Cohaesibacter sp. ES.047: one gene and its partner. The protein of the gene in region 1 interacts with the protein of each later gene in a pairwise test. Links are inferred from orthologs where the notes say so. Each region holds a gene or a part of one and is shown on either strand. Other genes may lie near its edges.

What was found. Proteins that work in one complex are often made in the same cells at the same time.
Region 2: the proteins of ligA (region 1) and leuS interact in binary tests that used the Escherichia coli proteins (3 or more experiments, as listed by UniProt). The link is inferred for Cohaesibacter sp. ES.047 from one-to-one orthologs.

The regions. Positions count from the first base shown.
Region 1 is NZ_LT907844.1:5,023,070-5,026,459, forward strand. The notes cover bases 356-3,257. They hold ligA (NAD-dependent DNA ligase LigA), read right to left. Parts: upstream 2,916-3,257; coding sequence 795-2,915; downstream 356-794. Other genes in these bases: CPH65_RS23270 (aminopeptidase P family protein), read left to right, coding at 356-770; recN (DNA repair protein RecN), read right to left, coding at 2,918-3,257. In the rest of the region: more of CPH65_RS23270, read left to right, coding at 1-355; more of recN, read right to left, coding at 3,258-3,390. UniProt on the Escherichia coli protein: DNA ligase that catalyzes the formation of phosphodiester linkages between 5'-phosphoryl and 3'-hydroxyl groups in double-stranded DNA using NAD as a coenzyme and as the energy source for the reaction.
Region 2 is NZ_LT907844.1:787,855-791,493, reverse strand. What follows is about bases 139-3,289. They hold leuS (leucine--tRNA ligase), read left to right. Parts: upstream 139-470; coding sequence 471-3,089; downstream 3,090-3,289. Other genes in these bases: lptE (LPS assembly lipoprotein LptE), read left to right, coding at 3,076-3,289; CPH65_RS03515 (YggS family pyridoxal phosphate-dependent enzyme), read right to left, coding at 139-253. Also shown: more of CPH65_RS03515, read right to left, coding at 1-138; more of lptE, read left to right, coding at 3,290-3,615.

The DNA of each region.
Region 1 (3,390 bases):
ACGAGATCTCAGCTGCCAAGGCGCTGGAAGACTTTCGCGCTGCGTCCGGCTGCCTCAAGGATATTTCCTTCGACACCATTTCCGGCGCAGGCGCCAACGGCGCAATCGTGCATTACCGCGTGACCGAGGCGACCAATCGCACCTTCGAGCAGAACTCGCTTTATCTGGTCGATTCCGGTGCCCAATATCCAGACGGCACCACCGACATCACGCGCACGGTGGCCATCGGAACCCCGAATGATGAAATGAAGGACCGATTCACGCGCGTGCTCAAGGGCATGATCGGCCTCTCCATGGCCCTGTTCCCTGAGGGCACGACAGGAGCCCAGCTCGACACGCTCGCTCGCTTCCATCTCTGGCAGGCCGGGCTGGATTATGCCCACGGCACCGGCCACGGCGTCGGCTCGTTCCTCTGTGTGCATGAAGGCCCGCATCGGATCTCCTCCGCTGGCCGCACAAAACTGGAAACCGGCAACATCCTCTCCAATGAACCGGGTTATTACAAATCCGGCGCATGGGGAATTCGCATTGAAAATCTGCTTATCTTGTCAGAGCCAAAAATCCCGGACGGTGGGGAAAAGGCGATGCATGCCTTTGAGACCCTCACCTTGTGCCCGATCGACCAACGCCTGATCGCGACAGAGCTCCTGACGGCCGAGGAGAAAAACTGGCTCAACGATTATCATCAACGCGTTTTTGCCGAATTGTCAGCAGATCTCGATGAAGAAACCCGCGCATGGCTGGCCGAAGCCACCAAGCCTCTGCATTGAGTGGGACAGAACAAGAGGAGTGGATCACCCCGCAATGAGGGCGATCCATTCATCCTCGGTCATGATTGTGATCTCAAGCTCCTCAGCCTTCTTCAGCTTGGACCCCGCTCCGGGACCGGCAACGAGAATGTCGGTCTTCTTGGAGACCGAGCCGGACACCTTGGCCCCAAGGCTTTCTGCCTGATTCTTGGCTTCGCTTCGGCTCAGGCGCTCAAGACTGCCAGTAAAGACAACCGTCTTGCCTGACACCGAGCTGTCGGACTGCACAGCTTCCGCTTCTTGAGGTGTAACCTCGGCCAGTAGCGCGTCGAGCACGTCCTCGTTATGCTGCTCGCGGAAGAAATCAACAACAGATCGCGCAACAATCGCGCCGATACCGTCGATGTCGAGCAAATCCTGCCAAGTGTCGCTATCCCCCTCGCCTGCCTTGATCATCGCCTCGCGCAAGGCAGGAAAGCTGCCATAATGCCGACCCAACAGCTTGGCCGTTGTCTCGCCCACATGGCGGATGCCCAGCGCAAAGACAAAGCGGTGGAGCTCAACCGAGCGGCGCTCATCGATGGCATTGAACAGGTTGCGCGCTGACGTTGCGCCCCATCCGTCTCGATCTCGCAGCCGGTCCCCGCGCGCCTTTTCTTTATCGATCTTGCTCAGTTGGAAAATATCTGCAGCGTTGCGGATCATTCCCTCTTCAAAGAAAGCCGAGACCTGCTTCTCGCCCAGCCCATCAATGTCCATGGCATTGCGCGAGACAAAGTGCTTGAGCTGTTCCTTTGCCTGCGCGGCACAGATCAGCCCGCCAGTGCAGCGCCGGATGGCATCCAGCTCGCCATTTTCCTTTTTCTCCCGCACGGCATTGGACCCACACACGGGGCACGTTTCGGGAAAGACAAAGGGCTCTGTGTTTTCGGGCCGCAATTCCATCACGGCACCCACGACCTGAGGTATGACGTCCCCGGCTCGCTGGACGATGACCGTGTCACCGATCCGCACGTCCTTGCGCTCAATTTCGCCCTCATTGTGCAGCGTGGCATTCGAAACCACCACCCCACCGACTGTGACAGGCTCAAGCTTTGCGACAGGGGTCAGGGCACCGGTGCGGCCGACCTGAATCTCGATATCCTTGAGGATCGTCTTGGCTTTTTCGGCCGGGAACTTGTGCGCAATCGCCCAGCGCGGAGCGCGCGAGACAAATCCCATCCGCCGTTGATAATCGAGACGGTCCACCTTGTAGACCACACCGTCGATATCATAATCAAGCAAAGCGCGCTGTGCCTCGATGCTGGCGTAATGCTCAAGCAGCCCATCGATGGTTTCATGACGCTGCATCTGATCATTGACAATAAAGCCCCAGCTGGCGATGCGCTGCACGGCGTCATATTGCGTCGGAGCCAACTCCTCGCTCACCTCGCCCCAGGCATAGGCAAAGAAGGACAGATTGCGGGATCGGGTGATCTCGGCGTCGAGCTGACGCAAGGACCCGGCTGCAGCATTGCGCGGGTTGGCAAAGGTCTTGCCGCCGGTCTCTTCCTGCCGTTTGTTGAGCGCCAGAAACTCGGAGCGCGGGAAGAAGACCTCGCCGCGCACTTCGACAACCGCGGGGATGTCTTGCCCCTTCAGCTTGTGCGGGATGGCATCGATGGTCTTGAGATTGGCGGTGATATCCTCACCGACCGATCCGTCGCCGCGCGTCACGCCATAGATGAGTACGCCATTTTCATAGCGAAGAGACGCCGAAAGGCCGTCGATCTTAGGCTCCGCCGTGATCGCCAACCCTTCCTCAATCCCGATACCCAGAAAGCGTCGCACCCGTTTGGCAAACTCTGCCACGTCTTCGTCACTGAAGGCATTGTCCAGCGAGAGCATCGGCACCGCATGGGTGATCTTGGCAAATTTCTCAGATGGTGCGCCTCCCACCCGTTTGGTCGGGCTGTCCTCCCGCCGAAGATCGGGGAACCGAAGCTCCAGCGCCATATTGCGCCTGCGCAGAGCGTCATATTGCCCATCAGTGAGAAGCGGCGCATCTTCGGTATGATAGAGCCTGTCCGCCTCGGCAATTTCCTCGGCAAGGTAAGTCAGTTCCTGCTTGGCTTCTGTCGCATCAAGCTGGTCGACCTTCTTTTCTCTCAGTCTCTCGCGATCCAATCTCAGGCCCTCACCTTATCACCGGTAATCAGGCGGCGCGCAGCAGCGCGCGCCTCATCCGAAATAACATCGCCAGCGAGCATGCGGGCAATTTCTTCTTCCCGGTGATCGCCATCAATGATCGTTACACCGGTCGCAACGCGTTTCTCGCCCTTGACCGCGTTCTTGGCAATGCGCATGTGCGCATCGGCACGAGACGCCACCTGCGGCGCATGGGTAACAGACAACACCTGAACATTCGTGGCAAGCCGCGCAAGACGCCGCCCAATGGCATCAGCCACAGCGCCGCCAACACCCGTATCAATCTCGTCAAACACCAGCGTGGGGGCCGAGCCTTTGTCTGCCATGGCCACCTTGAGCGCGAGCAGAAAGCGGGACAACTCGCCCCCCGAGGCCACTTTCATCATGGGGCCGGGGCGCGTGCCCGGGTTGGTCTGTACCCAGAATTCGATCTGATCAATGCCTTCGGCAGCAC
Region 2 (3,639 bases), 4.2 Mb from region 1 along the record:
ATTGAAGTGGGCCGATGAGATGCAGCTCGACACCCTCGAACTCGTCACGCAATTCGGGCCATTTGCCCTTGGCTTCCTGGACCTTGTTCTCACCAAAGACCCTCTGACCGGCCTCAAGTGCCTTTCGGATCACATCAGCATCGAATGTCTTTGAAACAGCGATGAGTGTCACACTATCCTGTGCTCGTTCTGCTTCTTTTTCGCACTCCGCGATGGCCTTGCGAACCTCGGCCAGCTTGGATGATATACCCATCGTCCTTTTTCAAACTCCGACTTGGTGGGACGCCATGAGCGAATCCCGCCCGGCTCTGTCCAGCATTATGCACGACAAATTACCCCCTTCGCATGCACATCGCAAGATTGAACAGGCCCAAAGGGCCGAAATCTGCGAAATGGGTTGACGCAATAGGATAAATCTGGTGAAGGTCAGGCCACTAACGACAAGACAATCGAGGCATTGGCGAAGACCTATGGCGACTGAACGCTACAACGCACGAGAAGCAGAAATCCGCTGGCAACAGACTTGGGATTCCAAGAAAATCTTCCGGACCGAAAACGAAGACCCCCGCCCGAAATACTACGTCCTGGAAATGTTCCCCTACCCGTCTGGACGCATCCACATGGGCCATGTGCGGAACTACACCATGGGCGACGTGGTTGCCCGCTACAAGCGCGCCAAAGGGTTCAACGTTCTGCATCCCATGGGTTGGGATGCTTTCGGCATGCCGGCGGAAAACGCCGCGATGCAGAACAAGATCCATCCCAAGGACTGGACCTACGAAAACATCGCAACGATGCGCGCCCAGCTTCAGCTCATGGGCCTGTCACTGGACTGGGATCGCGAGTTCGCCACCTGCGACGTGGACTATTATCATCGCCAGCAGATGCTGTTTCTCGATTTTGCGGAGAAAGGCCTCGCCTACCGCAAGAATGCCAAGGTCAACTGGGATCCGGTCGATCACACGGTGCTGGCCAACGAGCAGGTTATTGACGGCAAGGGCTGGCGCTCCGGTGCCGAGGTCGAGCAGCGCGAGCTTACCCAGTGGTTTTTCAAGATCACCGACTTCGCCGAAGACCTTTTAGAGGAAATCCAGCATCTCGATCGCTGGCCGGATAAAGTCCGGCTCATGCAGCAGAACTGGATTGGCAAGTCCGAGGGTCTTCAGATCCGCTTCCAACTGACCGAAGAAAGCCATGGTCACTCGGAAATCGAGATCTTCACCACCCGCCCCGACACGCTGTTTGGCGCATCCTTCATGGGTTTGTCCGCCGATCATCCATTGACCAAGGAACTGGCCAAGGACAATCCAGAGCTTCAGGCCTTTGTCGAGCTTTGCCAAAAGATGGGCACGTCTGCGGCCGAACTTGAAACCGCGGAAAAAGTCGGCTTCGATACGGGCCTCGCCGTGGTACATCCGCTCGATCCGGCCATCACCCTGAAGGTCTATGTCGCCAACTTCATCCTCATGGATTATGGCACGGGCGCGATCTTCGCCTGCCCGGCTCATGACCAGCGAGACCTTGATTTTGCTCGCAAATATGATCTTAACGTCACCCCGGTGGTTCTGCCAAAGGGCGAGGACCCCAAAAGCTTTGACGTCGCTGACGAGGCCTACACCGGTGAAGGCACGATCTTCAATTCCGAATTCCTCGATGGCATGTCCATTGCCGACGCTAAAAATGCTGTTGCAGAGAAACTGGAAGCCAACCTCATAGACGGCAAACCTCAGGCCGAACGCAAGGTGCAATATCGCCTGCGCGACTGGGGTATTTCCCGCCAGCGCTATTGGGGCTGCCCTATTCCGATGATCCACTGCGAAGACTGCGGCGTGGTTCCCGAGAAGAAAGAAAATCTGCCGATCAAGCTGCCGGACGACATCAATTTCGACAAACCGGGCAACCCGCTTGACCGTCATCCCACATGGCGCAACTGCACCTGCCCCAACTGTGGCAAACCGGCTCGGCGCGAAACCGACACCATGGACACCTTCGTGGACAGCTCCTGGTATTTCGCCCGCTTCACGGCCCCGCGTCAGGACACGCCGACCGACACCAAAATGGTCGATGAGTGGCTGCCGGTCGATCAGTATATCGGCGGCATCGAGCATGCCATTCTACATCTGCTCTACTCCCGCTTCTTTGCCCGCGCCATGAAGGAAACCGGTCACATGACCGTCAAGGAGCCCTTCAAGGGCCTCTTCACGCAGGGCATGGTCAACCACGAAACCTACAAGGGTAAAGATGGACGCTGGGTCTCCCCCGCAGAAATCACCATACAGGACGCGGATGGAAAGCGCAGCGCAACACACAATGAAACCGGCGAACCCATCACCATCGGCTCCGTCGAGAAGATGTCGAAATCCAAGAAGAATACCGTGGACCCGACCGACATCATCGAGACGTTCGGTGCCGACACGGCCCGCTGGTTCATGCTCTCCGACAGCCCTCCGGAACGCGACGTGATCTGGACCGAAGCCGGCGCCGAAGGGTCTCACCGCTTCATTCAGCGCATCTGGCGCCTTGTCGTTGACAGCGCCGAGTTCATCGGATCGAACATCCCGGCCAAACCGGAGCGCTTCAGCGACGAAGCACTCTCCTTGCGCAAGGCCAGCCACAAGACACTGGCTGCTGTTGAATCCAACATCGAACAGCTGGGCTTCAATCGCTCGGTCGCGCAGATCTACCAGTTGGTCAACAACATCGCCGCCGTGGTCAAGAAAGACAAGCTCGACGCCGATCCATCCCTCGTCTGGGCGCTCAATGAAAGCATGGAGCTGCTCATCATGATGGCCGCGCCAATGATGCCGCATCTGGCAGAAGAATGCTGGAGCCTTCTCGGCAAGGATGGCCTTGTTTCCACCCATGCATGGCCGCAAACCGACAAAGCCATGCTGGTCGAAGACGAATTGACCCTGCCCATTCAGATCAACGGCAAAAAACGCGGCGAAATAACCGTTGCTGCTGATGCAGATCAGGCTACAATCGAGCAGGCCGTTCTGGAATCGGATCCCGTGATCAAGGCTCTGGATGGCAACCAGCCACGCAAGATCATTGTAGTGCCGAAAAGGATCGTCAATGTTGTCGTTTAATCGCAAAGTCAGGGCAGGCTCTCTTTCACTGGTGGCCTGCCTCGGCCTTGGACTGGCTTTGTCGGCCTGTCAGGTGCGTCCGCTCTATTCTACCGCTCCGACGATCACGGATCAGAGCCTGTCGGCGGAGTTGGCGAGCGTTCAGATCGAACCCGCCAACAATCGTGTGGAGCAAGAGATCCGGAACCACCTGATCTTTGCTTTCACCGGCGGTGGAGAAGCAGCCACGCCCGCCTATCGGCTCGACATCGCACTCAAGAACACAAACAACTCCTTTGATATCGAAAACGGAACCGGCCTTGCCAAAACCACGCGCGTCAGCCTGACGGCAACCTACAAGCTCATCAAGATCGCCGATGGCACGATCGCCACGACAGGCTCGAGCTTCTTTACCGCTTCCTTTGCCCGCAGCACGCAGCGCTTTGCCAACGACAGGGCCCTCAGAGACGCGGAAAACCGCGCCGCACAACAGGTCGCCAACGACATCCAGCTTCGGCTTTCAACCTACTTTGTATCGGGCAACTAACGCCCCCAATTAAGCGTTCGAGCA